Regions from separate parts of the Kitasatospora sp. NPDC097605 genome, predicted to be linked through region 2. Evidence: riboswitches for the same ligand, from Rfam matches in the RefSeq annotation. Region 2 holds a riboswitch; each other region holds the start of a gene.

Region 1 (7,322 bases), on a different contig from region 2:
ACTTCTCGGCCGCGCTCTCCGCCGAGTACGGCATCGGGGTCCGTGACGGCCTGTTCTGCGCCCACCCGCTGGTCCGCACCCTGCTCGGCGACGAGGAGGCCGCGCCCTCGGAGTGCGGCGCGCCGGAGCCGTCGCTGCCCGGCGAGCGCAGCCTGAACGCGATCCGGGTGAGCTTCGGCGCCGGCACCCCGGACGAGCACGTGGACCGCTTCCTGGCCGCCGTCCGGGAGCTGGTCACGGACGGCGCGGCCTGGACCTACCGCAACGAGGGCGGCCGCTGCGTCGCGGACACCCGTCGCGAGGGTTGAGGGCTTCGCGCCCGTGCTGCGGCGCGTCCTACTCGTCCAGGCCGATCGCGAACGCGGCCTCCAGGTCGTGCTGGGAGTAGGTGCGGAAGGCGATCTGGGTCTCGGTGTGGGCCACGCCCGGGACCTTGTTCAGCCGGCCGGGGATCACCTCGGCGAGGTCGTCGTGCCGGGCCACCCGCACCATCGCGACCAGGTCGTAGCCGCCGGTCACCGAGTAGACCTCGCTGACGCCCTCGATGGCGGCGATCGCCTCGGCGATCTCCGGGATGCGGTCGACGCTGGTCTTGATCAGGACGATGGCGGTGATCACGGTGGCGTACTCCTTTGTGAGGTGCCGCCAGCGTATCGGGCGCCGGCGGCACCGTCGCGGGGGCCCGTGGCCCGCGGGCGGCGCTCGGTCAGGGTGCAGGCGTAGAGGAAGCCCGCCGCGAAGCCGATCACGTGCACCAGGTAGGCCACACCGGGCCCGGCGGAGTGCACCGACCACCACTGGAGGGCGAACCAGAGCCCCAGCACCAGCCAGGCGGGGAAGCGCAGCGGCAGGAAGAGCAGCAGCGGGACGAGCGTGGTGACCCGGGCCCGGGGGTGGAGGCGCAGGTAGGCGCCGAGGACGGCGGAGATCGCCCCGGAGGCGCCGATCAGCACCCGGGTCGAGTCCGCGGAGTGCGCCTCGGCCAGCGCGAAGCCGTAGGTGGTGAGCGCCCCGGACGCCAGGTAGAAGAGGAGGAACCGGGAGCGGCCCAGCCGTCGCTCCACGGTGGGGCCGAAGACGTGCAGGAAGAGCAGGTTGCCCAGCAGGTGCAGCCAGCCGGCGTGCAGGAAGAGCGCGCTGAGCACGGAGAGCGCCGGGTGCTTGCCCGGGGTGGGCGCGGCCGGGCAGCCGGGCAGCGGGTCCGGGGCCTGGGCGAGCTGGCCGGCGGTCAGCGGGTGCCCGGTCAGCAGTTCGGCGGGGACCGCCCCCCAGCGCTGCTCGTAGCGCTGCTCCGCGCAGACCCGGCTCTGGCCGCGGCCGTAGAGCGGGTTGAGCCCGGCGGCCGGCCCGAGCAGGAAGACCGCGGTGTTGAGCGCGATCAGCGCGTAGCAGACGGCCGGGGCGGTGGCGGCCGGCCGGCTGCGGCGCGGGCCGGGGCCGGCGGGGAGGACCGGGATCGCCATGGGCCCCAGCATCCCCCCGGTACCGAACCGGCACCGCGCGGTTACGGCAGGTGGGCTACCGGTGCGGGCCGGTCGGCCGGTGGCCGCGAAGGTTGCCCCAGGCAATAGGCTTGGGGCGGGCATTCCCGCCTCCCGCCGCCGACGCCGGGGCTCCGGGGGGAGCGCCTGAGCCCGTTCCGGGACCACCCGAGAGGATCCCCGATGACCGTCCCCGCCCTGACCGCCGAGACGCGCTGGCGCTGCACGCTCTGCGGCAACCTGACCCGCTTCGACGTGACCCGGACCGCCCGGGTCACCGAGTTCCTCCACTTCGACCTGGCCGGCGAGTCGAAGATCGAGGAGACCCAGGTGCTCAGCGAGACCGTCGAGTCGGTGCGCTGCCGCTGGTGCAACGCGGTCGACCAGGTCGAGCTGGTGGCCCGCCCGGGCGCGGCCGGCGGCGCCGAGGCCCCCGAGCAGGCCTGATCGCCTGAGCCGTGCGGCGGGCGGTGCAGGGCGTGGCCGGTCGCCGCACGGGACAATACAGAGAGAACGCACGGAGTGTGACGGGGGCGGCGGCCGGGGACCGTACCCCGCTGGACCAGGATCGGAGCCGAGGACGTGGTGGACGCAGCGAGGGAGCCCGCCGGGCCGCAGGGGCGGCAGCCCGCTGTGGACGCGCAGGCGCCGGACGCGGCAGGGGCCGCCCCCTTCGGCACCGCGGCGCCGGCCGAGCCGGCCGCCGGCGAGGAGTCCGGCGGCGGTGACGAACCGGCGGCAGCCGTCGACGGGGCGGCGCGGGACGCCGGGGGCCTCGGGGACGCCGGGGGGTCCGGGGACGCCGGGAACGATGCCGCGGCGGGCGGCGCCGAGACGCTGGACCGGCCGCTGCCCGAGGGCGTGCGCCGGCGCGTGGTGGGGCTCGCCTCCGACGCGCTCGGCGGGCTGCCGCTCGCGGAGCTGCCCCAGTCGCTGCGCCAGTACGCCAAGTTCACCCCCGCGCGCCGGGCCAAGTACGCGGCGACCGCGCTGGCGGCGGCGCTGGAGGCGGAGCCGGCCTTCCGCTCGCGGATAGCGGAGCGGCTGCGGCTGGGGCAGCCGGACCTGGTCAGGGCGCTGGAGTCGGGCACCGTGCCGGGCGCCGCCGACCCGATGGACGTGGCGGCGGCCGCCTATCTGGTGCGCTCCGCCGGGTGGAGCCGGCTGGTGGCCGCGGTCGGCGAGGAGGCCGAGCGGGCGGGTGCCGAGGGCGCGGCGGCCGAGGCGGCCCGGCTGGTGGAGAAGCTCCAGGCCGAGCTGGCCGAGGTGCGCTCCACGGCGCGCTCCGACCTGGAGCGCCAGCGGGCCGAGTCGGAGGACGTCCGCCGGGAGGCGGACTCGCTGCGCCGCAAGCTGCGGTCGCTGGAGAGCGACACCCGCCGGGCGCAGGCCGAGACCCGCAAGGTGGCGGCCGAGCTGGAGGCGGTCCGGGCGCAGGCGGCGGCCGAGCGGAGCGCGGCGGAGAGCGAGGCGCGCCGGCTGCGGCACCGGGTCACGGAGCTGGAGAACGCCGCCGAGCAGGGCCGCCGGTCGGCCCGCGAGGGGCGCGGCGTCGAGGACATGCGGCTGCGGCTGCTGCTGGACACCGTGCTGCAGTCGGCGCAGGGGCTGCAGCGGGAGCTGGCGCTGCCGGTCTCCCAGATCCGCCCGGCGGACCTGGTGGAGGCGGTGGTGCCGGGCGCGGCGTCGCCGCACGACGTGGCGCGGCGCGGCCTGGCCGAGGACGATCCGGCGCTGCTGGACCAGCTGCTGGCGATCCCGCAGGTCCATCTGGTGGTGGACGGCTACAACGTGACCAAGACGGGCTATCCGGCGCTGCCGCTGGAGCAGCAGCGGATCCGGTTGCTGGGCGGGCTGGCGATGCTGGCGCAGCGCACCCAGGCGGAGGTCACCTGTGTGTTCGACGGCCAGGACCTGGACGTGCCGGTGATCATGGCGCCGCCGCGCGGGGTGCGGGTACGGTTCAGCCGGACCGGGGAGACGGCGGACGAGCTGATCCGCCGGCTGGTCCGGGCCGAGCCGCAGGGGCGTCCGGTGGTGGTGGTCTCCACCGACCGGGAGGTCGCGGAGGGCGTGCGGAAGGCCGGCGCGCGCCCCGTCGCCTCGGTGCTGCTGTTGAACCGGCTGGCCCGGCCGTAGCCGCTTCCCGGTGCGGGCAGGCCGGCATGACGGCTGGTCAGCACCCGGATTGCGGTGTTGTGCGAGTTTTGTGAAGTCAGATGGGCGGTTCGGGTTCACGCGATCGGGGGAGTGGCGCGAAGCGTGGATCTTCACTAGGGTCTGGCGTCAAACCTATTTTCCGGATTCTCACCCGTTCGGGTGAGGCCATTGGAAGAAGGAGCAAGTCCCTTGGCCTCCCACCGCCGTCCCAAGCAGCCGAGCCGCGCGCGGGTCTCCGTGCTCACCGCTGCCGCTGCGACCGCGGTCGCCCTCTCCGCCCAGGTCGCCGCCCACGCGGCGCCCAGTCCGGCGCCGAAGAAGGACGACGTCAAGGCGCAGATCGACCAGCTGCAGGAGGAGGCCGAGCAGGCCACCGAGCGCTACAACGGCGCCAAGGAGCGTGCGGACCAGCTGCGCAAGCAGGCGGACCAGCTCCAGGACCAGGTGGCCCGCGGCCAGGACCAGATGACCCAGCTTCAGGCCGGGCTGGCCGAGGTGGCGGGCGAGCAGTACCGCACCGGCGGCATCGACCCGTCCGTGCAGCTGATGCTGACCTCCGACCCGTCCGGCTACCTGGACAAGGCCTCCAGCGTGCAGCAGGCCAGCTCCAGCCAGGCCGAGGCGCTCAAGGGCCTGCAGGACCAGCAGCGCCGGCTCGACCAGCAGAAGGCCGAGGCGGCCGCCGTGCTGGCCTCGCTGGACAGCACCACCAAGGACCTGAACCAGACCAAGGCCGAGGTCAACAAGAAGCTCCGGGAGGCCCAGGAGCTGCTGAACTCGCTCAGTGCCTCCGAGCGCGCGGCCCTGAAGGCGCAGCAGCAGCAGGCCGACCGCGCCTCGCGCGGCTCCGAGCGCACCGACCTGGGCAGCCTGCCGCAGGCCAGCGGCAAGGCCGGCGCCGCGGTCTCGCTCGCGATGAGCAAGCAGGGCTCGCCCTACGGCTGGGGCGACGTCGGCCCCAGCACCTTCGACTGCTCCGGCCTGATGGTCTGGGCGTACGGGAAGGCCGGCGTCTCGCTGCCGCGCACCTCGCAGGCCCAGGGCAACTACGGCACCCGGGTGCCGTCCCTCGCCGAGGCCCAGCCGGGCGACCTGGTCATCTACCGCGACGACCGCAGCCACGTCGGGATGTACATCGGCAACGGCATGGTGGTGCACGCCCCGCGCACCGGTGACGTGGTGAAGGTGATGAAGGCCGACGCCATGAAGATCAACACGATCCGCCGGGTCTGACGGACCGACACGACACGCCCGAGGGGCCCGAACGGCCCCCTGTGATCAGCGCCACCTCCGCACGGGGGTGGCGCCGGGCGTTTCGGCGGGGCGTTCGACGGACTGACGGAGAATGATCAGCCCGACGTGGGGACCTGATCACGCTCGGTCATATTCACAAAGGAACTTGGGTATTCTTCCGACTTTTTTCTGACAAGGATTTGAACGGATCACGGATCTGTTACTAGGGTCGTGCCTCGAACCACGCACAGTCGATCACCCAGCCTGGGTGGCGGCGGGGTTCGCCGCCGAGTTCGCGAAGCAGTGGGACGGGGCCCGTGGGCCGTCGTCCGAGTGAGGATCCAGCAGTCGGGGGTCCGCTGTGGAGCGGAGCCGGGGAACCACGTTCCTCCGGGGTGAATCGGCGCCAGGCCGGCCGCGGAAGCGGACGGTGAGGCGTCGTAGGGCACGCTTCCGCCCGAACCCGTCAGCTCACCCGGTAGGCGGATGAGGAAGAAGGAGTCCGCCTTCGTGGCGTCCCATCGTCGTCCCAAGCCCGCCGGCCGCGCCCGTGTCTCGATCCTGACCGGTGTCGCCGCCGCTGCCGTCGCCCTCTCCGCGCAGTCCGGCGCCCACGCCGACCCCGCGCCGACCAAGGACCAGGTCAAGGAGCAGGTCGACCAGCTCAACGAGCAGGCCGAGGTCGCCACCGAGAAGTACAACGGCGCCCAGGCCAAGCAGCAGGAGCTGCAGAAGCAGGTCGCCGAGCTGCAGGACAAGGTGGCCCGTCAGCAGGCCGTGGTGACCGAGGCGCAGGGCGGCCTCGCCGAGATCGCCGGCGAGCAGTACCGCACGGGCGGCATATCGCAGACCGTCCAGCTGATGCTCTCCGCGAGCCCGGACAACTTCCTCAACCAGGCCGACGCCCTGAACCAGGCCGGCTCCACGCAGTCCGGCGCGCTGAAGGAGCTCCAGGAGCAGCAGCGCAGGCTCGACCAGGACCGCACCGAGACCCAGGCCAAGCTCGCCGAGCTGGAGTCCACCACCCAGCAGCTGAAGAGCTCCAAGGAGGACGTCCAGGGCAAGCTGCAGAAGGCCCAGGACCTGCTCAACACGCTCACCGAGCAGGAGCGTCAGGCCATCCGCGCGGCCGAGGAGAAGGCCGCCGCCGAGGCCAAGGCGAAGGCGGACGCCGCCAAGGCCGAGGCCGCCAAGGCCGCCAAGGAGAAGGCCGACGCCGAGCGCGCCTCGCGCGACACCAACCGCAGCAACCTGAGCGCGCCCACGTCGGGTTCCTCGGGTTCCTCGGGCTCCTCGACCGCCGCGGCCCCGGCCGCCGAGGCCGCCAAGCCGGCCGCGCCCGCCGCCAACGGCTCGCGCGCCGCCGCCGCGATCGCCGCCGCCGAGAGCAAGCTCGGCGCGCCGTACGTGTACGGCGCCACCGGCCCGAACTCCTTCGACTGCTCGGGCCTCACCGGTTGGGCGTACGCCCAGGCCGGCGTGTCGCTGCCGCGCACCTCGCAGGCGCAGGCCACCGCCGGCACCCAGATCGGCAAGGACATCTCCAAGGCCCAGCCGGGCGACCTGGTGATCTTCTACGGCGACCGCCACCACGTGGGCATCTACGTCGGCGGCGGCCAGGTCATCCACGCCCCGAAGCCGGGCGCGTCGGTCCGCTACGAGGCGGCGTCCAACATGCCGGTGAACACCATCGTGCGCCTCTGACCGACGGTCGGCAGGCTCCGTCAGGCCCGGTCTCCCCGCGGGGGAGGCCGGGCCTGCGGCTTTCTCCGGCGGCGCCGGGACGCTCGGTCCGCGAACCGATCTGATGTCCGATCGGTGTCCGAATATTCGGGTTCGCAGGGGTTTGGAATCGGTTGCCCGGACTCGCTAACGTCTGCCACCGGACGCCCGCTTCGACAGCCGCCCGCCCCGGTGCGGCGGCGGGCCGGGCCCAGGATCGGAGCCGACGTCGCATGGCCGTGCACCGCCGTTCCCCGCTGTCAGGTGCGCACGTGCTCGCCCGGGCGCTGGTGCTCACCGCGGCGGCCACCACCGCGCTGGGCGTGGCGACCGGCGGCAGCGCCCGGGCCGCTCCCGGCTCGCCGGACGGCCAGGCCGACCGCAAGGACGTCAAGGCGCAGGTGGAGCAGCTCTACGACGAGGCCGAGCAGGCCTCGGAGCGGTTCAACGCCGCCCAGGACGTCCAGCAGCGGCTCCAGCACGAGACCGGCACGCTGCAGCAGCAGATCGCCTCCGCCCAGGACGAGCTCAACCGGCTGCGCGGCGACCTCGCCACCGTGGCCGGCGCCGAGTACCGCGGCGGCGGGATGACCAGGACGGTCCAGCTGATGCTCTCCACCGACCCGGAGGGCTACCTCTCCCGGGCCCGCGTCCTCGACCAGAGCGCCGAGCGGCAGAACGAGACCCTGCACGAGCTGGTGGGCCGTCAGCGGGTGCTCGACCAGC
Region 2 (7,322 bases):
CCGATTTTCGCAGTGGCCGTCCCGGCTGCTCGGTAGCCGACTGCGGACCGGGTGGACCGATGTCCTACGATCTCCGCCATGAGCACCGCAGCCATCCCGGGCGCGCCACTGCCCGTCCGCACTCCAGGCTCCCGTGCGCGGGGGCGCCACCGCCGTCCCGAGCGCCCCGAGATCCCGGCCGGTTCCCCGGCCCTGCTGCTCGCCGTCCCCACGGCCGCCGGGCCCGACTCCCGGCCCGTCGTCGAGGAGCTGCTGTCCATCGTCCGCAGCGAGCAGAACGGCGTCCGGACCGCCGCCGGCTACCTGCCCTCCGGTGACGCCGACGGCGAGACGGGCGACGAGCGCACCGTCGCCGAGCTGCTGGCCGAGGCGGCCGGGGCCGGCCTGCCCGCGCCGGTCGTGGTGCCGCTGGTGCCCGGCCCGCACGACTTCCTCCCCGGACTGCACGCGCTGGCCGCCGAGTACGGCGCCTTCGTCACCGACGCGCTGGGCCCGCACCCGCTGCTCGCCGAGGCCGTCCACGTCCGCCTCTCCGAGGCCGGACTGGCCCGCGCCGACCGGGCCCGGCTGTTCGCCATCGCGACCGCCGCCGACGGCGTGGTGCTCACCACCGTCGGCGGGCAGGCCGCGGCCGACGCCGCCGGCATCACCGGCATGCTGCTGGCCGCCCGGCTCGCCGTGCCGGTCGTGGCCGCCGCGCTGGACGTGCCCGGCTCGGTCGCCGACGCCGTCGCCCACCTCAAGGAGATGGGCGCCCAGAACCCGGCGCTGGCCCCGCTGGTGATCGGCCCGGAGGCGGACGCCGAACTGCTCGCCACGGCCGCCGAGGAGTCCGGCTGCCCGTCGGCCGCGCCGCTGGGCGCCTACCAGGCGGTCGGCCAGCTGGTCGCCTCCACCTACCTGGCCGCGCTGCCGGCCGTCGACCCCGGGGCCGACGGGGCCGGCGCCGCCGAGGAGGACGGCCCCCGCGCCGTCGGACGGCACGCCGCCCAGTAGCACCCCCCGCGCGAAGGGCCCGGAACGGACGCACCGTTCCGGGCCCTTCTCCGTGCCCCAGGGCCCCGTGCGGGCGGATCGAGCGCGCCGGCGGCGGCGGTGACGCCCCCTCCGGCGGTACCCGGGGGCGTGATGTCCGCTCTGCGGTGCTTTGCCCGGTGATGTGCTCCGCGCGGCCGGTGGCCGGACGGAGGCCGTCCGACGCCTCCTCGGCGCCCGCCGGTGCGCGTCCCTTTCCCGGGACGGCCGCGGCGCGCGGGCGCGGTGCCGGCGTCCTGAGGCACAGGCAGGTGCGTTGACCGCGAACGGTGTTGCGGGAAACCGGTCATTTCCGATCATGAAGGACGGCCGCCCGACCGGGTTTTCGTCAACCGTGACGAGCGTCACACATGTTTGCGGTTTGAACTCGCCTCTGCTTAACGTGCTCCCCGTTCGTGGCCACACGGACCCAGCACGTCCGCGACGCCGAGTCCTGCCGTCGGGCGCGCTGGCAGCGCAATGCACCACGGCAGGAGCGGGGGAACCACAGGTAGTTCGCCCAGGACCGGTCCTCACGGGCCGGCCCCGGGCTAGGGGTGAAGCCGCGCCCACAGCGCGGCCGGGCAACTCCAGCCCGAATCCGACAGCTCACCTCGCAGGCGTGGGAGAGGACCGCGTCTTCATGCTGCCCACCAACGGCACCCGACTGTCCGGCCGTACCCGTCGCGCGATCGCCGCCCTCGGCGTCGCGGGCATCGGCCTCACCATCCCCTGCCTCACCGCCGGCACCGCCTCGGCCGCCTCCGTCGCCACCTGGGACAAGGTCGCCCAGTGCGAGAGCGGCGGCAACTGGAGCATCAACACCGGCAACGGCTTCTACGGCGGCCTCCAGTTCACCAACTCCACCTGGTCCGCGTTCGGCGGCACCGCGTTCGCCGCGCGCGCCGACCTCGCCACCAAGGACCAGCAGATCGCGACCGCCGAGAAGGTCCTGGCCGTCCAGGGCCCCGGCGCCTGGCCGGTCTGCTCGGTCCAGGCCGGTCTGACCAAGGGCGGCACCCCGGCCGCGGTGGACACCTCCGCCGCCGCCGAGCCCGCCGCCCAGACTCCGGCCCCGGCCGCCAAGCCGGCCGAGAAGCCCGCCGCGCAGCAGCCGGCCGCCAAGCCCGCCGCCGAGCCGCGGACCCAGGCCCCGGCCGCCACCACCCCCGCCCCCGCCGCCGCGCAGCGCCAGGGCGGCCAGCAGTGGCGTCAGCAGACCGGCCAGCAGACCGGTCAGCAGGCCGCCGAGGACTACACCGTGGTCGCCGGCGACTGGCTGTCCAGCATCGCCGACGAGCACCAGGTCCAGGGCGGCTGGCAGCGGCTGTACGAGCTGAACCGCGCCACCCTGGCCGACGGCCCGCACACCATCTACCCGGGCCAGCACCTGACCCTGGGCGAGCGCGGCGGCGAGCAGGGCTTCGACTGGTTCAACCGCTCCCAGGGCGGCAAGACCCAGACCCAGACCCAGACCCAGACCCAGCCCCAGACCCAGGCCCCGGCCACGCAGACCCAGAGCCAGACCCAGAGCCAGGCGCCCGCCGCCAAGCCGACGAGCAAGCCCGCCGCGCAGGCCGAGACCCAGGCCCCGGCCCAGACCGCCACCGGCAGCATGGCCGCCGCCGTCGCCTTCGCCCAGTCGAAGGTCGGCCAGGCCTACGTCTACGGCGGCACCGGCAACGGCGGCTGGGACTGCTCCGGCCTGACCCAGGCCGCGCTGCGCGCCGCGGGCGTCTCCGTCCCGCGCGTCGCCGCCGACCAGGCCGCCGCGTCCACCCACGTCTCGCTGGACGCCCTCAAGCCGGGCGACCTGCTGTTCTGGTCCAACAACGGCAAGGACTCCGGCGTCTACCACGTCGCGCTCTACATCGGCGACGGCAAGTACATCGAGGCCGCCAACCCGAGCTCGGGCGTGCGCCAGCAGACGATCGCCAACTGGGCCCCGGACTTCGCCGGCCGGGTCTGATCCCGTCACACCGCCGCCCCCGGGGAGAGTCCGGTCGCTCCCCCCGGGGGCGGTGGCGTGCCCGGGCGCGCCGGATCGTGCCCGGTCGCCGGGCGGCCATGGTCAAACCGGGGTGACGCCGGGCATGCTGCTGCTCTGCACCCGAGAAGGAGTCACCCATGGCCCAGGTCACCGTCTCGCTCGACGCCAACCTCGCGATCGACGTGATGATGCTCTCCGGCACCAAGAGCCCGCAGGACGCCGTCGAACTGATCCTCCGCGACTACCTGGAGCGGGGCCGGCGCACCGAGACCCGCACCGGCGACGCCGCCGACGGCCACCGGGTCGGCCAGGAGCGCCCGGCCGCGCAGGAGGGCTGAGCGGGCACGCCGAAGGGGCCCGGGAGCGGATCGCTCCCGGGCCCTCCGTGGTCCCCCCTCAGCGCGCGCGGGCCCCGGTCGAGCCGCGCATCACCAGCTCCGGCTGGAACATGAACTCCCCGCGCTGCGCGGCGTTCCCGCCGACCTCCTCCAGCAGCGCGTCCACCGCGGCGGTGGCCATCGCCTCCACCGGCTGGCGGACCGTGGTCAGCGGCGGCTCGGTGAAGGCGATCAGCGGCGAGTCGTCGAAGCCGACCACCGAGACGTCCTGCGGCACCGACAGGCCCCGCTGACGGACCGCCCGGATCGCGCCGAGCGCCATCATGTCGCTGCCGCAGACGATCGCCGTACAGCCCTTGTCGAGCAGTGCCCCGGCCGCCGCGTGCCCGCCCTCCACGCTGAACAGCGTGTGGTGGACGAGCCCCCCGGCCTCCTCGGCGGAGAGCCCGAGCACCTCCCGCATGGCGGCGGTGAAGCCCTCGATCTTGCGCAGCACCGGCACGTACCGCCGCTGTCCGACGGCCAGGCCGATCCGCTCGTGGCCGAGTTCGGCCAGGTGCTGGACGGCCATCCACATCGCGGCGCGGTCGTCCGGCGAGATGAACGGCGCGTCGATCCGCTCGCTGTAGCCGTTGATCAGCACGAACGGCACCCCGCGCCCGGCCAGCCGGGCGTACCGGTCGTGGTCGGCGGTGGAGTCGGCGTGCAGGCCGGAGACGAAGACGATGCCCGCCACGCCCCGGTCGACCAGCATCTCGACCAGTTCGTCCTCGGTCGAGCCGCCCGGCGTCTGGGTGCAGAGCACCGGTGTGAAGCCGTGCCGGCTCAGCACCTGCTCGATCACCTGGGCCAGGGCCGGGAAGATCGGGTTGCTCAACTCCGGGGTGATCAGCCCGATCAGCCCGGCGCTGCGCTGGCGCAGCCGGGTCGGCCGCTCGTAGCCGAGCACGTCCAGGGCCGCCAGCACGGTCTGCCGGGTGGTGGCCGAGACGTTCGCCTTGCCGTTGAGTACGCGGGAGACGGTGGCTTCGCTGACCCCCGCCTGCGCCGCGATGTCTGATAGTCGCGCCGTAGTCACGGTTCCAGAGCCTATTGCAACCACGTCAGACCGCCCACCAGTCGGTGCTGTCCGCGGCGAGCACCGCCTCGCCGTCCGCCACCACCGGGTCGGCGCCGGCGGAGGTGAGCAGCAGCCGGCCGGGCGCCGGTATCCGCACCGGGGCGCCGGTGGTGTTGACGGTGCAGACGAAGGAGCCGCGGCGGAACAGCAGGGTGCCCTCGGGGCCGTCCAGCCATTCGACGTCGGTGCCGGCGCCGAGTTCGGGCCGGGCCTTGCGGACGGCCAGCGCCGAGCGGTAGAGCTCCAGGGTGGAGGTCGGGTCGCCGGTCTGCGCCTCGACGCTGAGGGCGGCCCACTCGGCGGGCTGGGGCAGCCAGGAGGGTCCGCCGGCGGTCGGGCCGAAGCCGTACGGAGCCTCGGTGCCGGACCACGGGATCGGGACGCGGCAGCCGTCGCGGTAGCCGTCCTGGCCGGCCTGGCGGAAGAACGACGGGTCCTGGCGGACCTCGTCGGGCAGGTCGGTGACGTCCGGCAGGCCGAGCTCCTCGCCCTGGTAGACGTAGGCGGAGCCGGGCAGCGCGAGCATCAGCAGGGTGGCGGCGCGGGCGCGGCGCAGGCCGAGTTCGCGGTCGCCGGGGGTGCGGATCTGGGTGCCGAGGCCGGGCGGGTTGGCGAACCGGGTGGCGTGCCGGGTGACGTCGTGGTTGGAGAGCACCCAGGTGGTGGGGGCGTCGACGGGGCGCATCGAGTCGAGCGAGAGGTCGATCACGGCGCGCAGTTCGGCGGCGTCCCAGGAGGTGCCGAGGTACTGGAAGTTGAACGCCTGGTGGAGTTCGTCGGGCCGCACGTAGTTGGCGGTGCGCTGGACGGTGGGGGTCCAGGCCTCGGCGACGCCGATCCGCTGTCCCGGGTACTCGTCGAGGATCTTCCGCCAGCTGCGGTAGATCTCGTGCACGCCGTCCTGGTCGAAGAAGGGCATGACGTCGTTGCCGAGCAGCTTGAGCTGGTCGGCGCCGCCGAGGTCGGGCAGGCCGGGGGCCTTGACCAGGCCGTGGGCGACGTCGATGCGGAAGCCGTCGACGCCCATGTCCAGCCAGAAGCGCAGGATGGAGCGGAACTCGTCGGCGACGGCCGGGTTGTCCCAGTTGAAGTCGGGCTGCTCGGGGGCGAACAGGTGCAGGTACCAGTCGCCGGGGGTGCCGTCCGGGTCCTCGGTGCGGGTCCAGGCCGGACCGCCGAAGATGGACTCCCAGTCGTTGGGCGGCAGTTCGCCGTTCCCGCCCTTGCCGGGGCGGAAGTGGTAGCGGTCGCGCAGCGGGGAGCCGGGCCCTTCGCGCAGGGCGCGCTTGAACCACTCGTGCTGGTCGGAGGAGTGGTTGGGGACGAGGTCCACGATGATCCGCAGGCCCAGCTGGTGGGCGTCGCGGATCAGCGCGTCGGCGTCCAGCAGGGTGCCGAACATCGGGTCGACGGCCCGGTAGTCGGCGACGTCGTAGCCGGCGTCGGCCTGCGGGGAGGCGTAGAACGGCGAGAGCCAGACGGCGTCCACGCCGAGGTCGCGCAGGTAGGGCAGGCGGCTGCGGATGCCGGGCAGGTCGCCCATGCCGTCGCCGTTGGAGTCGGCGAAGCTGCGCGGGTACACCTGGTAGATGACCGCGTCCCGCCACCAGCCTCTGTCCGCGGCGGCACCGGCCTCGTGAGCGGTGGCGTCGGCGGCGGGCCGGGAGGTGTCGGCCAGGTTCTGGGTCATGGACGGTATCCCTTGGGGAGTGTGGCGGGCGGAGCGGTCGGGACGTCGGCGGGGACGTCGGTCAGGACTTCGAGGCGCCGGCGGTCAGGCCGGTCACCAGGTGGCGCTGCACCAGGTAGAAGAGGACCGAGGAGGGGATGGCGATCAGCACGGCGGTGGCGGCCATCAGGTTCCACTGGGCGTCGTGCTCGCTGACGAAGGTCTGGAGTCCGACGGCCAGGGTGTACTTGTCGGAGCTGAGCATGAAGGTGGAGGCGAAGGCGACCTCGGCCCAGGCGGTGAGGAAGGAGTAGAACGCGGCGACCGCCAGGCCGGGGCGGGCGAGCGGCAGCACCAGCCGCCAGAAGGTGCCGAACGGGGTGAGGCCGTCGACCCGGCCGGCCTCGTCGATCTCCACCGGGATGGTGTCGAAGTAGCCCTTCATCAGCCAGGCGCAGTACGGCACGGTGGTGGTCGAGTAGACCAGGATCAGGCCGACGTAGCTGTCCAGCAGGTCGAGCTCGGAGAGGATCGTGTACATCGGCACGATCAGCACCGCGATCGGGAACATCTGGGTGACCAGCAGCGACCACATCAGCGGCTTGTGGCCGGGGAAGCGCATCCGGGAGACGGCGTAGCCGGTGGAGGCGGCGATCAGCACGCCGAACACGGTGGTGACGCCGGAGACCAGGAAGGCATTGCCGAACCACCGGAAGAAGTCGGTGTCGAACAGCACCGTCTCGTAGTTCGAGAGGGTCAGCTTGCCGAGGATCTCGCCGGGGTGCAGGTAGTCGGTCTTGTCCGGGCCGAACGAGACGTAGAGGATCCACGCCACCGGGAACAGCGCGATCAGGCTGGCCAGGATCAGCGCGCCGTGCATCAGGGCCTTGGCGAGCGGGCCGGTCCCGCCGCGGGGGCGGACCTTGGCCGGCCGGGCGGCGGGGGCCGCGGGGCGCGCGGCGAGGGGGGTGGGTCGGTCGGTGGTGGTGCTCATCGGGGTGCCTCCTTCGTGGTCGCTGGGTTCGCCGGGGTCAGCCGTTCGCCCGCTCGTTGCGGGCGAGCCAGCGGCGGTAGAAGGCGGTGAAGACGATCAGGATGGAGAGCAGGATGACGCCGTAGGCGGCGGACTGCGCGTAGTCCCGGGGCTGCTGGCCGAAGCCGAGCCGGTAGGCCCAGGTGACCAGCAGCTGG
Region 3 (7,322 bases), on a different contig from region 2:
CGACGCAGAGGAAGACCAGCGACACCGCCATGCTGAGGATCGCCCACGGGAGCATCACCACCTGGTACAGCACGGCCTTCCAGCCGGCCGCGTCCGCGAGGCGGGCGGTGATCGCGCCCCAGGTGCCCGGCCGGACGGCGCGGACCGGCGCCGGCGCGGGCACGTCCAGGGCGAGCAGGCCGCGCACCCGGGCGCGCTCCAGCCCGCCGAAGCCGCGGGCGGCGGCGGTCAGCCCGGCCAGCACCGGCAGGCCGAGCACGGTGACGAAGGTGCCGAGGCCGAACGAGAACATCGCGACGGCGACCGCGAAGCCGACGACCGCCACCGGCAGACCGGTCAGCGTGTAGCCGACCTCGCGGTAGAAGTAGGAGGTGAACGGGGCCCGCCAGGCGTACGGCGGTTCCTCGGTGCGGCGGGCCACGGCGGGGCGCTCGCCGCCCTCGCGGCCCTCGTACGCGTCGTACTCGTCGTACTGCATGGTGTGGGTGCTCATGGCCGGTCTCGGTCCCTCGGGTCGCTCGCGGGTCGGGCTCGCGGGGTCTGTCCTGCTGACTCCCACAGCCTGTCAAAGCGCGCCGGGGCGGGACATCCGGCTCCCCGGCGAACCGGGGGTGGGGTTATCCCCCCTGCCCCTGAGCGGCCGGCCGGGGGCCTACGCCGGAGCGTCGTCGGCGAGCAGCGCGTACTGGTAGGCGTCGCGCCAGCCGTCGGGGCGGCGGTAGTCGTGCCGGACCCGGCCCTCCAGGCGGAAGCCCGCCCTGGTCAGCACCCGGATCGAGGCGGCGTTGTCGACGTCCACCCGGGCCTCCAGCCGGTGCAGGCCGAGCGGGCCGAAGGCGAGGTCGCGCAGCAGCCCGACGAGCTCGCCCGCGTAGCCGAGCCCCCAGACGTCGCGGCGCAGGGCGTAGCCGAGGTGGGCGGCCCGGTGGTGGACGAGGCCGAGCGCGGCGTTGCCGATCGGGACGGCGTAGGCCGGGTCGTCGGCGTCGGCGAGCCGGGTGACGGCCAGCCGGTAGACCGTCCGCTCCTCCTTCTCCGCCTCCTCCACGAACTGGGCGACCTGGTCGGCGCAGGTCTCGTGGTCGCGCGGTGCGAAGGGGAGGTAGCGGGTGGCCTCCGGGTCGCCGAACACCGCGTGCAGCGCGTCCACGTCCTCGGGGGTGAGGTGGAACTCGCGGACGGCCAGCCGGGGCCCGGTGAGTCGGACGGGAACCATGGCTCCCGACCCTACCCCCGACCAGCGGTTACGGTTCGTGGTTATGGAAGACGAAGACCTGCGGCTCGCCCCGCGCACCAAGGCCGCCGAACTGCTCGCCTGGGCGGAGGCGGAGGGCCGCGAGCCGGTCGCCGGGGCCCCGCTGCGGGCGGTGCTGGCGCTGCTGGAGCTGGGCGGCGGCAGGATGCACGACGGCTGGCCCGAACTGACCTCCGCCGCGGTGGAGCACCTGCTGTACGAGCGCCTGTACCTGTACGTCCAGCCGGAGCCGGGGCAGGACCCGCTGGCGTACGGCGCGGCGGTGCGGCTGCTGGTCGACCACCAGCGGGCGGCGAAGCGGCTGAACGCCAAGCGGCAGGAGCGGCTGCACGCCGAGGCCGAGTGGCAGGGCGAGGTGGCGGCCGGGCTGCTGCGCCGGGCGGACCTGGTGACCTGGCCCCGGCTGTACACCCTGCTGCTGCGCGCGGCCGGGGTGGACACCGGTGACGAGGCGGCGGTGCGGGCCTGGCTGGCGGGGTTCCGGGAGCTGCCGGCGCAGGAGCGGGCGGCGGCGTGCACGGCGCTGGAGGCGGACGGCGTGCTGGACCCGGTGGATGACGGGGGCTGGGAGGGCGGGGCCCGGACGCTGGCGGTCGGGATGGCCACCGACGGCGCGCGGCGGCTGCTGGAGCAGGGGCTGATGGAGCGCAGCTACCGGAACCTGGCGGAGCTGACGGCGCTGGGCCGCCCGATGCCGGACGAGCTGGCCGGGGACTTCGGGGCGTTCGAGGAGGCCGCGGAGCGGGCGGCGCTGGAGCTGGCCGGCGGGTGGACGGTGCCGGGGCTGCCGCGGCTGCTGGTGGAGGAGTTCCCGGAGCTGGCGCCGGAGCCGGGGCAGGCGGAGATCGACGCCTACCTGGCGGGGCTGGAGCCGGCCGGGGACGAGGCCTAGGAGATGCGCGAGGGGCCCCGGCCGGTCGGCCGGGGCCCCTCGTCGTGGGACGGGAGGCGTCAGGGGGTGACGCCGCGCTGCTCGAACCAGCTCTCCGGGTCGACGGGGGCGCCGCCGCCGGGGCGGACCTCGACGTGCAGGTGGGCGCCGGTGACGTTGCCGGTCGCGCCGACCTTGCCGATCTGCTGGCCGGGGACGACCTTGCCGGAGCCCTTGATGATCGAGGAGAGGTGGCAGTACCAGATCTCGGTGCCGTCGGGCAGGGTCTCGACGATCCGGTAGCCGTAGGCGCCGGCCCAGCCGGCCGAGGTGATGGTGCCCTGGCCGACCGCGTAGACGGGCTCGCCCTGGTCGGCGGCGAAGTCCAGGCCGGTGTGCAGGTGGGCCCAGTAGCGGGCGCTCTGGCCGTAGTGGGCGGAGAGCCGGTAGTCGCGCACCGGCAGCTTGATCGCGGCGAGCTTGGCCTTCTCGGCCTCCTCGGCGGCGCGCTTGGCCTGCTCCTGCTGGGCGATCTGGGCGGCGCGCTTGGCCTCGGCCTCCTGGGCGGCCTGGACGCGGGCGGTCTCCTCGGCCGCGGTGCGCTGGCTGTCGGCCTGCTGCTGGATGCGGGCGGCGAGGGCCAGGCCGGGGTCGGCGGAGAGCGCGACCGGCAGCTCGTCGGGCACCTCGACGGCGGGCGCGGCGGCCGGGGTGGCGGAGGCGAAGCCGGTGGCGCCCAGGGTGGCCGCCACGGCGGTGACGCCGAGCAGCGGAGCGGTGCCGCGGCCCTGACGGGGCATCCGGTGCCGGCTGGTCTCGGCGGCCGGCGGGGCGGTCTCGTCGGCCGGGCCGGCGAACGGGCCCTGCCCGGTGAACGGGCCCGGGTGGTCCAGCAGCTGGGTGCCGGAGCCGGACGGATGTGCCGGGGTGTGCGTCGACGCCACGGAGGCGCGCTCCTTTCCTTCCTTCGCGCCTACCGGGTTAGCTGACGGGTTCGGAGCAGGAAGGTCTCCTACGGCTGGGCCTGGGCCCGGCCGATTCACCCCAAGGAACGTGGTTCCCCGGCTCCCTGGCCTGCCCGGAGGCCGGCCGGCGGGATTAGGCGACGGCGCACGGTGCCGTCTGGGTACGGCGTTGCGGACCGCGCTGCGTTATCAAACGTTAATCCGAGAGCCCCCCGATTCCAAGCCATCCGTTGCTGACGGCGGGATCCGGATCGGGCACCACGCAACCCGATGGGCGATTTGGGACGTTTGATGACAACTGACACTACCGAACGTGTCGGGACGTCAACGAACGGCCCCTCACTTGAGTACCCCTACTCATGTGCGGCCGGGCCGGGCGCGGCCATCCTGGCGCCATGAGCGCACCGATGCAGTCCCGCACCACGGCCGCGTACCACATCCAGGCCGTGCTGTCCTTCGCCCTCTCCGGCACCGCCCTCGGCGCCGGGATCGCCTTCCTCCCGGTGGAGCCGTGGACCCGGGCGTTCCTCGCCCTCGGCCTGCTCTACACGATCACCTCGACGTTCACCCTCTCCAAGGTGGTCCGGGACCGGCAGGAGACCACCGAGCTGGTGACCCGGGTCGACCAGGCGCGGCTGGACAAGCTGCTGACCGAGCACGACCCGTTCAAGGTGGAGGGAGTCTGACCGGCCTCCGCCGGCGGGGCCGGTCGCATTCAGCGTCGATAGCTTGACGGCTAAGGCTATTAGCCTTAGCTTTATGGCTATCGGCGCTCGGCCGCGATCCCGCCCAGGAGGCTCCCCATGAACGGCACCCTTGCTCCCGTCACCCGCCACCTCGACCTGCCCGGCGGCCGGATCGCGTTCGACGACACCGGGCACGGCGAGGGCGCCCCGGTGGTGCTGCTCCCCGGGATGCTGGACAGCCGGGCGGCCTACCGGCACCTGCGCCCGCTGCTGACCGCCGCCGGCCGCCGGGTGATCACCATGGACCTGCGCGGCTTCGGCGAGTCCTCGGTCGTCTGGGACGACTACTCCCCCGCCGCGATCGCCGGTGACGTCCTCGCCCTGCTGGACCACCTGGGCATCGACCGGGCCGTGCTGGCGGGCAACTCGTACACCGGCGCCAGCGTCGTGCGGGCCGCCGGGGACGCCCCCGGCCGGGTCGCCGGCATCGTCCTGCTGGACGCCTTCGTCGAGAACGTGCCGCCGGGCGCGCTGCAGCGCCTGGCGCTCGGCGCGATGGGCGCGCTGCTGGTGCACTCGCCCGCGTTCTGGGGCCTCTACCACCGGAGGATGGCCTACCCCGGCCCCAAGCCGGCCGACCACGAGGAGTACGTGGCCGGGCTGGTCGCCGCGATGCGCGTCCCGGGCCGGAAGACCGCCACCCGCGGCTATGTGCGCGGCGACTCGGCGCCCACCGGCTGGACGGCCGCGGTGCGCTGCCCGGCGCTGGTCGTGATGGGCTCGAAGGACCCCGACTTCGGGAAGCCGGAGCTGGTCGCCGACCGGCAGGCCGCCGCGCTGAACGCCCGCAAGGTCATGATCGAGGGGGCCGGCCACTACCCGATGGCCGACCACCCCCGGGCCACCGCCGACGCCCTGCTGGCCTTCCTCGCCGACCTGGCCTGAGCACCGGCACCACCCCCACCCCCACCCCCGGACCCAGGAGAACCGCAGTGCCCCGAGTCGGACTGACCCCCGAGCAGGTCGTCGGCCACGCCCTCGCCCTCATCGACGAGCAGGGCCCCGAGGCCCTCACCCTGGCCGCCGTGGCCGCCCGCGCCGGGGTCGCCACCCCCTCGCTGTACAAGCACGTCAGCGGCGGCCTGGCCGAACTGCGCCGGCTGGTGGCCGTCCGGGTGACCGGGGAGCTGGCCGACCGGCTCGCCGAGGCGGCGCTCGGCCGGGGCGGGGACGCGGCGGTGGCCGCCGTGCTGCGGGCGTACCACGCGTACGCCACCGAGCACCCGCACCGTTACGGCGCCCTGCCGCAGGCGCCGCAGCCGGACGCCGACCTGGCCGCGGCGGCCGCCCGGCTGGTCGGGGTGATCGTCGCGGTGCTGCGCGAGTACGGGCTGGAGGGGTCCGAGGCGATCCACGCCGCCCGGACCTTCCGCTCGCTGGCCCACGGCTTCGCCGCGCTGTCGACCGGCGGCGCCTTCCAGCTCGCCGAGGACCTCGGCGAGACCCAGGAGCGCATGATCACCGTGCTGACCGCCGGACTGCGCGGCTGGCCCCGCCCCTGAGCGGCGGAAGCGGCGGGAGCGGAGAACGCCGAAGGGCCCGGAGCGACGCTCCGGGCCCTTCGCGGTGGTGTGGGGCTAACAGGACTTGAACCTGTGGCCTCTTCCTTATCAGGGAAGCGCTCTAACCGTCTGAGCTATAGCCCCGTACCGCACGACCCCGCCTGCGCGGCGGGACGTCGTACGGAGAAGGGTACCGGACCCGGCGGGGCCGCTCGCACACCGGGGAAACCGGGGGCCCCGGGACCCGCCGTTCGCCCCACGCCTCACCCGCTTAAGAAATAAGGTATTAAGAATTAACTGCCCCATAAGGAACCGGAGAGGCCGGCCGTCCCGTGGACCCGCGCAGCAGCCCCACCGCGCGCAGTGCCATGCGCTGCGTCCGCTTATTGCTCGGCTGCGCCAGCGCCGCCGAACTGCTCGCCACCGTGCTCGCCGAGGGCCCGGGCTGGATCACCGGCGAGGGCTCGGCGCTCTACCTGCTGGACCCCGGCGGCCTGCTCCGGCTCTCCGCCTCCCACGGCCTGCCCGACTGGGCCCACGAGCGCTACAGCGTGGTCGACCCGGCCAGTGAGCTGCCCGCCGCGATGGCGCTGAAGCTGCGCCGCCCCTATCTGCTGAGCCCCGAGCGCACCAGCGTCGACTACCCCAACCGGAACGCCGGGATGGGCACCGGGATGGTCGCCATCGTCACCCTGCCGATGCTCGTCGACGAGCGGCCGGTCGGGGTGCTCGCCCTGGCGCTCGCCCACCGGGGGATCGTCCCGCGGCGCGACCTCGACGTGCTGGAGACCCTCGCGGACGCCTGCGCGCACCGGCTGGCGTACCTGCTGGAGCACGCCGGAGCGCCGCTCGCCCCGCGCCCCGGAGCCGCCGCGCCGAACGGGGTGCGCCCCGGGCCCGGCCCCTGCGGCGACCCGGCCGCCGGCACCGCCCACCCGCTGCTCTCGCTCGCCGTCCGCGCCTCCGGGCACGGCGCCTTCGAGCGCGACCTGGTCACCGGCGAGACCCACTGGGACGCCCAGGCGCTGCGGCTGGTCGGCCGGCCCGCGCCGCAGGACGGCGGCCCGGCCCCCGCGCCCGACCTCGACCTCGTCGTCCACCCCGAGGACCTGCCGGACGTCCAGGCCGCGCTCGCCGAGGCGCTCGCCACCGGCGGCCCGTACCGGCTCCGCTACCGGGTGCCGCGCCGGGGCGGCGGGGTGGTCCGGATCGAGGAGACCGGCGAGGTGATGCTGGACGTGCACCGCCGGCCGGTCCGGATCTCCGGGCTGATCGCCGACCTCGACCACGGCCGCACCCCCGACGAGCACCCGGTCACCGGCCGCGCCCTCCGGAGGTCCGGGAGAGCCAACGGGAAGGTCGACGGGAAGGTGAACGGGACGGCCGGGGGGAACACCGACGGGACGTCCGCCGCCGGGGCCCGCTCGGCGCTGCTGCTGGCACTCACCCGGACGCTGTCCCGGGCGGTCACCGTCCGGGACGTCACCACGGCGGTGACCGATGTCGCCCGGCCCGCCTTCGGAGCGGCCAGCATCGTGCTGGACCTGGTCGACGAGGGCCGGCTGCTGCCCGTCGCGCACACCGTCTACGGCGGGCCGCGGCGCACCGAGCTGACCCGGCTGGCCGATCTGTCCGAGGGCGTGATGCAGCGCGCGCTGGCCCGGTCGACCCCGCTGTTCAGCGAACCGGCCCGGCGCGGACGGGGGCGCGGACGGCCGCGGGCCGCCGACGCCGGCGGCCCGCTCGCCCCGGCCGCCTGGGCGGTGCTGCCGCTGGTCGCCTCCGGGCGGCAGGTCGGCTCCTGCCTGATCACCTTCGCCACCGAGCGGGTCTTCAGCCGCGAGGACCGCACCCTCTACTCCGCCTTCGCCGGCATCCTGGCGCAGTCCCTGGAACGGGCCCGCCTCTACGACACCCACCACCACCGGGCCACCGAGCTGCAGCGCGCGATGCTGCCGCGCACCCTGCCCCGGCTGCCCGGGA
Region 4 (7,322 bases), on a different contig from region 2:
GCACGGGATTTCGATTTTCAAACCTCAAGCGGGTCGAAACCTGCGATCCAGCGGCCATCACGCCCAGCGAGCCTTCGGTCCCACATATCGGACGGAGCGGGCCGCCCGACGCGACGAAAGGCTGGATCCTCATGTGAAGAAATTCACGAACATTCCCGCGCCGCCCCCGGCGCGCCCCGGCCCCGGAGCCCCAGGGGGGGCTTCCGGAGCCGGTCGGTAAGCCCCGCGCACGGTCAGCGGGCGATACTCCAGGCGATGCCGTCCAGGATGTCGTGCTCGCTGACGACCACCTCGGCGGCGCCCGTCCGCTCCATGATCTCCAGCAGCTCCAGCGCGCCGGCCGCGATCACGTCCACCCGGCCCGGGTGCATCGACGGGATCGCCGCCCGCTCCGCGTGGGTGGCGTGCAGCAGCCGGTCGGCGATCTCGGCGACCCGCTCGCGGGAGATCCGGGAATGGTGGATCGCCTCGGTGTCGTACCGGGGCAGGTCCTGGGCGATCGCCGAGATGGTGGTGACCGTGCCGGCCAGGCCCACCAGGGTGGCCGCGCCGGTCAGCGGGACGGCCTCCTCGGCCCGGTCCAGCTCCGCCCGCACGTGTGCCCGCGCCTCGGCGATCTGCGCGTCCGACGGCAGCTCGGCACCGTCGAAGTGCCGCTCGGTCAGCCGGACGCAGCCGATGTCCACCGAGCGCGCCGCCCGGACGTCCTCGTCCCCGAGCACGAACTCGGTCGAGCCGCCGCCCAGGTCGAAGACCAGGTACGGGGCGGGGAACTGACCACCGGTGAGCTCCTTGGTGGCGCCGACGAAGGACAGGTGCGCCTCCTCCTCGCCGCTGACCACCTCGGGCTCGACGCCCAGGGCCGCCCGCACGCCGTCGACGTACTCGGCGCTGTTCTCGGCGTCCCGGGAGGCACTGGTGGCGACGAAGCGGATCCGCTCGGGGCCCACCCCGAAACCGGAGATCACCCCGGCGTACTCCCGGCAGGCGGCGAAGGTGCGCTCCAGCGCGTCCGGGTGCAGCCGGCCGGTGCGGTCCACGCCCTGGCCCAGCCGGTTGATGATCATCCGCCGGTCGAGGTCGGTGATCTCCCCGGTCTCCGGGTCGAGGTCGGCGACCAGCAGCCGGATCGAGTTGGTGCCGCAGTCGATCGCGGCCACCCGGGTGGTGCTCACGCGTCGGCCTCCCCCGGCTCGTCCGCCTCCTGCGCGGCCCGCTTGGCGGCGCGGTCGGCGGTCTTCTGCTCCTTGGCCGCGATCACGGCCTCGTGGTCCTGCTCCTTGGCCCGGTTGCGGGCCACCCGCTCGCCGGCGGCCGCGACCTCGGCGGCGGAGACGCACGGGCCCTTGGCCCACCAGTCCTCCAGCATGCCGATCGCCTCGTCGCCGAGCGGGTTGACGCCCTCGCCTGCCGCCAGCGAGTGGCCGACCAGCACGTGCAGGCACTTGACCCGGTCCGGCATGCCGCCGGCGCTCGGGAAGCCCTCCAGCACCTCGATGGCGTCCCGGCGGGCGATGTAGTCCTCGTGCGCCTTCTGGTACGCCGCGGCCAGCTCCGGGTCCTCGGCGAGCCGGGCGGTCTGGTCCTTCATCACGCCGTCCGCCTCCAGGGTGCCGATCAGCGAGGCGGCCTTGGGGCAGGTCAGGTAGTACAGCGTCGGGAACGGCGTGCCGTCCGGCAGCCGGGGGGCCGTCTCCACGACGTCCGGGTTGCCGCACGGGCAGCGGTGGGCCACGCCGCGCAGGCCGCGCGGGACCCGGCCGAGCTGTGCGGCGATCGCCGCGACGTCCTCGTCGGAGACGGTGGGGTGGTTCTCAGTGGTCATGGGAGGAGCTGTCTCCAGCGGGGGCGGGGGCGGGTGGTGAGGAAGGGGCGGACTGCCCCGGGGCGGCGGGGGCCGCGGGAGCGGCGGCGGCGTCCACGGAGTCCCAGACGCTGGCGTACCAGGGCCGGGCCGCCTTGGCCGGAGCGGCCGCCGGGCCCGGTGCGGGTGGCGGGGCGCCCAGCGCGGACTTCGCCGCGTCCTGGGCCGCCGGATCCACCGCGATGTACGGGGTCTCCCCCGGCATCGCGTAGTGCAGCCGGGTGCGGGCCTGGGCCTTGACGTACTCCGGGTCCTGCCAGCGGGCCTTCTCCCGGCGCAGCTGCTCGACCTGCTGCCGGGCGTGCTCGGCCCGGGCGCGCTGTGCCGAGATCTCCGAGCGCTGGGAGACGAACTGCCGCGTCGGATAGGCCAGGATCGCCACCAGTGAGCAGAGCACCAGCACGAGGACGGTCGCCCGGCTCGTGAACCGGGGCCGGGCCGCCAAGCCCGGGATCCTCCAGCCTGCCATCTGCGGTGCCCTTCCCCTCCTGGTCGCGACGGTGCCCCGCCGTCCACCCTACGGGGTGAACGGCGGGGCACCTGTCAGGCGTGCGCTACCGGGCGTCCCGGCGATACCGGCCGGGGCGCCGCCGGGCGGGCTCAGCCCTCGTGCTTGAACCGCGGGAAGGCGCCGCGGCCGGCGTACTCGGCGGCGTCGTCGAGGATCTCCTCGATGCGCAGTAGCTGGTTGTACTTGGCGACGCGCTCGGAGCGGGCCGGGGCGCCGGTCTTGATCTGGCCGCAGTTGGTGGCGACGGCCAGGTCGGCGATGGTGACGTCCTCGGTCTCGCCGGAACGGTGCGACATCATGCAGCGGTAGCCGTTGCGCTGGGCCAGCTCGACGGCGTCCAGGGTCTCGGTCAGCGAGCCGATCTGGTTGACCTTCACCAGCAGCGCGTTGGCGGTGCCGGTCTCGATGCCGCGGGCCAGGCGGGCCGGGTTGGTGACGAACAGGTCGTCGCCGACCAGCTGGACCTTGTCGCCCAGCTTCTCGGTCATGGCCTTCCAGCCGTCCCAGTCCGACTCGTCCAGCGGGTCCTCGATGGAGACCAGCGGGTAGGCGGCGACCAGGCCGGCGTAGTACTCGATGAGCTCGGCGGAGGTGAGCGCCTTGCCCTCGAACTGGTAGGCGCCGTCCTCGTAGAACTCGGAGGAGGCGACGTCCAGGGCCAGCGCGACGTCCTTGCCCGGCACGTAGCCGGCCTTCTGGATGGCCTCGACGATGAGGTCCAGGGCCTCGCGGTTGGAGTCCAGGTTCGGGGCGAAGCCGCCCTCGTCGCCCAGGCCGGTCGACAGACCGCGCTCCTTCAGCACGCCCTTGAGGGTGTGGTAGACCTCGACGCCCCAGCGGACGGCCTCGGAGAAGGACTCCGCGCCGATCGGGGCGATCATGAACTCCTGGATGTCGACGTTGGAGTCCGCGTGCGAGCCGCCGTTGAGGATGTTCATCATCGGGACCGGCAGGACGTGCGCGTTCGGGCCGCCCAGGTAGCGGAACAGCGGCAGGTCGCTGGCCTCGGAGGCGGCGTGCGCGACGGCCAGCGAGACGCCCAGGATGGCGTTGGCGCCGAGCGAGGACTTGTCCGGGGTGGCGTCCAGGTCCAGCATGGCCTGGTCGATCAGGCGCTGCTCGGTGGCGTCGTAGCCGACCAGCTCGGGGCCGATCTGCTCGATGACGGCCAGGACGGCCTTCTCCACGCCCTTGCCGAAGTAGCGGTTCTTGTCACCGTCGCGGAGCTCCAGCGCCTCGAAGGCACCGGTGGAGGCACCCGACGGGACGGCGGCACGGCCGGTGCTGCCGTCGTCGAGGCCGACCTCGACCTCGACCGTGGGGTTGCCGCGCGAGTCGAGAATCTCACGGGCGACGACGACATCGATGGACGGCACGAGGCATCTCCTAGCGGAAGCAGGTTCGGCTGACGATGGGTGCTGTCGGCCGGACGATTGCGGAGTCGTTACGACCAGAGCCTAACCGCACGGGCTGTCCGGGCCACGTCGGCCTCGGCTCCGTCTCAGCGTGTGGCCCGGCTACCCACCGGTAGTTCACCTGGTTGCCCGACCGGAGGGGTCCGGATGCGGACGAAGGGGGACCGATCGGCCCCCCTTCGTCACCACGGTCGGACCGGCCGTCAGCCGAGGGTCAGGACCTGGCCCGGGACGATCAGGTTCGGGTCGCCGCCGACGGTGCCGCGGTTGCCGTCGTACAGCGCCTGCCAGCCGCCGGAGACGCCCTGGGCGGTGGCGATCTTGGCGAGCGTGTCACCGGATCGCACGGTGTAGCCCTGGCCGGACGACTGCTGCTGCGCGGCGGGGGCCTGGGCGGCCTGGCCGGCGTACTGCTGGTAGACGTCCTGGTGGCTGGTCCAGTACCAGGCGCCGTTGTTCTGGTACCAGAACACCTTGGCGCCGGCGTCCCAGCCGGCCTTGCCGGAGAAGGCCGGCGACTGCTGCTGCGCCTGCGGGGCCTCCGGCTTGGGGGCGGCGTGCTTCGGCGCGTACTGCTGGGCCTGCGGCTTGGCGGTCGGCTGCTGGGCCTGCGGGGCCTGCTGCTTGGGAGCGGCGTGCTTCGGCGCGGCCTTCGGGGCCTCCTGCTGCGGCTTGGCCTCCTGGGCGGCCTGCGGGGCCTGCGGCTTCGGGGCGGCCGGCTTGGCGGCCGTCGAGGTGTCGACCGCCGCCGGGGCGCCGCCCTTGGTCAGGCCGGCCTTCTTGGAGCAGACCGGCCAGGCGCCCGGGCCCTGCGAGGCGAGGACCTTCTCGGCGACCGATATCTGCTGGGCCTTGGAGGCCTGGTTGGCCTGCGGCGCGTAAGCGGTGCCGCCGTACGCCTTCCACGTGCTGGAGGTGAACTGGAGGCCGCCGTAGAAGCCGTTGCCGGTGTTGATGCTCCAGTTGCCGCCGCTCTCGCACTGGGCGACCGCGTCCCAGGTGGAGACCGGGGCGGCGGAGGCGCCGGTGGCGCTCAGGATCGGCATGGCCAGTCCGACGCCGGCGACACCGGCGACGGCGATGGCCTTCTCGGCCTGGGTACGGCGACGGTGACGACCGGTTCCAACGAACAGCATGAAGGGGTCCCTCTCCGCACGCCTGCGAGGTGAGCTGTCGGGTTCGGACCGGGAGGTGGCCCGGCCGCGCGGAGGCGGCTTCACCCCTAGCCGTGGGAGACGGCGCAAAACCTGGGTCCCCCGCCCCTGCCCAGGGTTCTGGTCGGTTTCCCGGGGCGCGGCGGGCAGGACTCGGCGTTCCGCGCACGGGGCCCGCAGCGGCGGGCTCCACGGAGAGTAGACAGATCTTCAGAGCAATCACAAGCTCATATCGTCGATATCACATGGACATCACGTCATGTGATGGATTGCCTACCAACCGAGGTGGTATGTCCGGATTGAGGGTGGTTCAGACCCCCGGTGAGCGCCGAACGGCGAGCATCCGTCAGCCTGTTGTGCTGGTCCGTCTGCCCTCGGCGCCGGTCTTCGGAGCCTCCCCGGCAGGCGTTTTCTCCGGCGTGAATTCCACCGGAAGTTCACGGAGTCCACGCATGATCAGACCACCGCGCCAGCGCAGCTCCCCGGGGTCCGCGGCGAGCCGCAGGTCCGGCAGCCGGCTCAGCAGGGTGGCCAGCGCGGCCCGCCCCTCCAGCCGCGCCAGCGGCGCGCCGATGCAGTAGTGGATGCCGTGCCCGAACCCCAGGTGCGGGTTGTCCGTCCGGGCCAGGTCCAGGGTGTTCTCGTCGGCGAACCGCGCCGGGTCCCGGTCCGCCGCCGCGAGCACCACCAGCACCGGGTCGCCGACCGGGATCTCCACCCCGCCGATGGTCAGCGGACTGGTCGCGAACCGCCAGGTGGCCAGCTCCACCGGCCCGTCGTAGCGCAGCAGTTCCTCGATCCCGGTCTCCAGCAGCGCGCTCTCGCCGCGCCCGACGGACTCCTGGAGCAGGGCGCGCTGGCCCGGGTTGCGCAGCAGCGCGTAGACGCCGTTGCCGATCAGGTTGACCGTCGTCTCGAAGCCGGCGAACAGGAGGATGAAGGCCATCGCCGCGGCCTCGTTCTCGGTCAGGTGCTCGCCGTGGTCGCCGGCCCGGATCAGCCCCGAGATCAGGTCGTCGCCGAGGTCGGCCCGCTTGCGGTGGATCAGCTCCGCCAGATAGGCCCGCATCCGCTTCACCGCGCGCCCCACGCCGCCGCGCTGCCCGCCGCCGTGGCGGATCATCATCCCGGCCCAGTCCCGGAAGTCGTCCTGGTCCTCGGCCGGCACCCCGAGCAGGTCGCAGATCGCGTAGATGGGGAGCGGGAAGGCGAACTCGTGGATGAGGTCGGCGGACCCGCGCGCCGCGAAGCCGTCGATCAGCCGGTCGGTCAGCTGCTGCACCCGCGGCTCGAAGGCGGCCACCCGGCGCGGCGTGAACGCCTTCGACACCAGGCGGCGCAGCCGGGTGTGGTCCGGCGGGTCGATGTTCAGCAGGTGCGTCATGAGGTCGGCCTGGCGCTCGCCCGGGATGCCGACCCGGCCGGTGCGGTGGGCCTGCGCGCTGTGGTGCACCGGGTTCTTGGAGAGCCGGCCGTCCGCGAGCGCCTGCCGGGCGTCCGCGTACCGGGTGACCAGCCACGCCTCCACCCCGCTCGGCAGGGTGGTCCGGTGCACCGGCTGGTGCTCGCGCAGCCAGGCGTACGCGGGGTACGGATCGGCGGCGAACTCCCAGGTGAACAGGGGCGGACGGGGGGAGGCGGGCTGAGCTGGCATGGGTCGACGGTATCCCGGGCGTGTCCCGGCCACCGCACGGCGTGCGCCCGGGCGGCGGGTCCCCGGGCGACGTCCGTTCCGCACGGCAGGCGTGAGCCTGGTCACCTGAGGGGTAATTCCTGTTGCGGAGGGTCAGGACCTGCCTACGATCCTCCGCAAGATGTCCGTGGGCGCCGGTGCGGAGCCGCCCACAGGGAGGAGCAAGGCCATGCGGGTCAACGGTTCGGTCGTCGTGATCGCCGTCCTCGACGGCGGGTCGGGGGCGGACCTCGCCCGCCGGCTCACCGCGGCGGGAGCCGCCGGCATGCTGATCGCCGACCAGCGGGTCGGGATCGCCGAGGACCTCGCCACCGAGCTCGACCGGCCGGGCTGCCCGGTGGTCGGCGTCTGCGGCGACGTCCGCCGTCCCAGTGACGTCGCCGCGCTGGTCGACACCGCCGAGAAGCACCTGGGCCCGATCGACCTGTTCTGCGTGGCCGGGCCGGACGGGGAGCGGATCGTCTCCCTCGCCGACCTGCCCGACCACCTGGACCTGGAGCGGCTCGCCGAGCTCGTCGCGCTGGTCGGCGAGGCGATCGGCGAGGTCGTCGTGCCGGCGCCGCGCCGTCCGGTGGAGGACATCGCCGCGGTCTGAGATCCGCCCGGCGGGCCTACTCGGCGGGCTTCAGGCCCTCGGCGGCGCGCACCGCGTCCCGGTAGCCGCGGGCCGCGGACCGCAGCGCGG

Evidence for each region. Region 2 has a riboswitch for cyclic di-AMP ahead of ABTX81_RS08935 (transglycosylase family protein). Riboswitches for the same ligand answer to the same signal wherever they lie in the genome.
Region 1: another riboswitch for cyclic di-AMP. It lies ahead of ABTX81_RS25215 (C40 family peptidase); the one in region 2 lies ahead of ABTX81_RS08935 (transglycosylase family protein).
Region 3: another riboswitch for cyclic di-AMP. It lies ahead of ABTX81_RS20870 (M23 family metallopeptidase); the one in region 2 lies ahead of ABTX81_RS08935 (transglycosylase family protein).
Region 4: another riboswitch for cyclic di-AMP. It lies ahead of ABTX81_RS29485 (LysM peptidoglycan-binding domain-containing protein); the one in region 2 lies ahead of ABTX81_RS08935 (transglycosylase family protein).

What each region holds. Positions count from the first base shown of each region.
Region 1 is NZ_JBEOSF010000024.1:36,873-44,194, reverse strand. Features, by position in the region: gene ABTX81_RS25245 (aminotransferase class V-fold PLP-dependent enzyme) at 1-308, shown strand, start outside; gene ABTX81_RS25240 (Lrp/AsnC ligand binding domain-containing protein) at 337-618, opposite strand; gene ABTX81_RS25235 (rhomboid family intramembrane serine protease) at 615-1,463, opposite strand; gene ABTX81_RS25230 (hypothetical protein) at 1,665-1,928, shown strand; gene ABTX81_RS25225 (NYN domain-containing protein) at 2,064-3,620, shown strand; gene ABTX81_RS25220 (C40 family peptidase) at 3,831-4,874, shown strand; cyclic di-AMP (ydaO/yuaA leader) riboswitch at 5,222-5,374, shown strand; gene ABTX81_RS25215 (C40 family peptidase) at 5,385-6,578, shown strand; gene ABTX81_RS25210 (C40 family peptidase) at 6,830-7,322, shown strand, end outside.
Region 2 is NZ_JBEOSF010000006.1:11,431-18,752, forward strand. Features, by position in the region: gene ABTX81_RS08930 (hypothetical protein) at 79-996, shown strand; cyclic di-AMP (ydaO/yuaA leader) riboswitch at 1,522-1,650, shown strand; gene ABTX81_RS08935 (transglycosylase family protein) at 1,637-2,983, shown strand; gene ABTX81_RS08940 (hypothetical protein) at 3,142-3,342, shown strand; gene ABTX81_RS08945 (LacI family DNA-binding transcriptional regulator) at 3,401-4,420, opposite strand; gene ABTX81_RS08950 (glycoside hydrolase family 13 protein) at 4,446-6,152, opposite strand; gene ABTX81_RS08955 (sugar ABC transporter permease) at 6,214-7,125, opposite strand; gene ABTX81_RS08960 (carbohydrate ABC transporter permease) at 7,163-7,322, opposite strand, start outside.
Region 3 is NZ_JBEOSF010000017.1:148,744-156,065, reverse strand. Features, by position in the region: gene ABTX81_RS20885 (sensor domain-containing protein) at 1-493, opposite strand, end outside; gene ABTX81_RS20880 (GNAT family N-acetyltransferase) at 653-1,216, opposite strand; gene ABTX81_RS20875 (hypothetical protein) at 1,260-2,147, shown strand; gene ABTX81_RS20870 (M23 family metallopeptidase) at 2,207-3,070, opposite strand; cyclic di-AMP (ydaO/yuaA leader) riboswitch at 3,083-3,241, opposite strand; gene ABTX81_RS20865 (YiaA/YiaB family inner membrane protein) at 3,487-3,777, shown strand; gene ABTX81_RS20860 (alpha/beta fold hydrolase) at 3,895-4,722, shown strand; gene ABTX81_RS20855 (TetR/AcrR family transcriptional regulator) at 4,770-5,339, shown strand; tRNA gene ABTX81_RS20850 (tRNA-Ile) at 5,410-5,483, opposite strand; gene ABTX81_RS20845 (SpoIIE family protein phosphatase) at 5,672-7,322, shown strand, end outside.
Region 4 is NZ_JBEOSF010000034.1:4,951-12,272, forward strand. Features, by position in the region: gene ABTX81_RS29465 (Ppx/GppA phosphatase family protein) at 234-1,175, opposite strand; gene ABTX81_RS29470 (DUF501 domain-containing protein) at 1,172-1,843, opposite strand; gene ABTX81_RS29475 (FtsB family cell division protein) at 1,815-2,309, opposite strand; gene eno (phosphopyruvate hydratase) at 2,465-3,751, opposite strand; gene ABTX81_RS29485 (LysM peptidoglycan-binding domain-containing protein) at 3,994-4,926, opposite strand; cyclic di-AMP (ydaO/yuaA leader) riboswitch at 4,932-5,075, opposite strand; gene ABTX81_RS29490 (cytochrome P450 family protein) at 5,291-6,598, opposite strand; gene ABTX81_RS29495 (SDR family NAD(P)-dependent oxidoreductase) at 6,807-7,232, shown strand; gene ABTX81_RS29500 (nucleoside triphosphate pyrophosphohydrolase) at 7,249-7,322, opposite strand, start outside.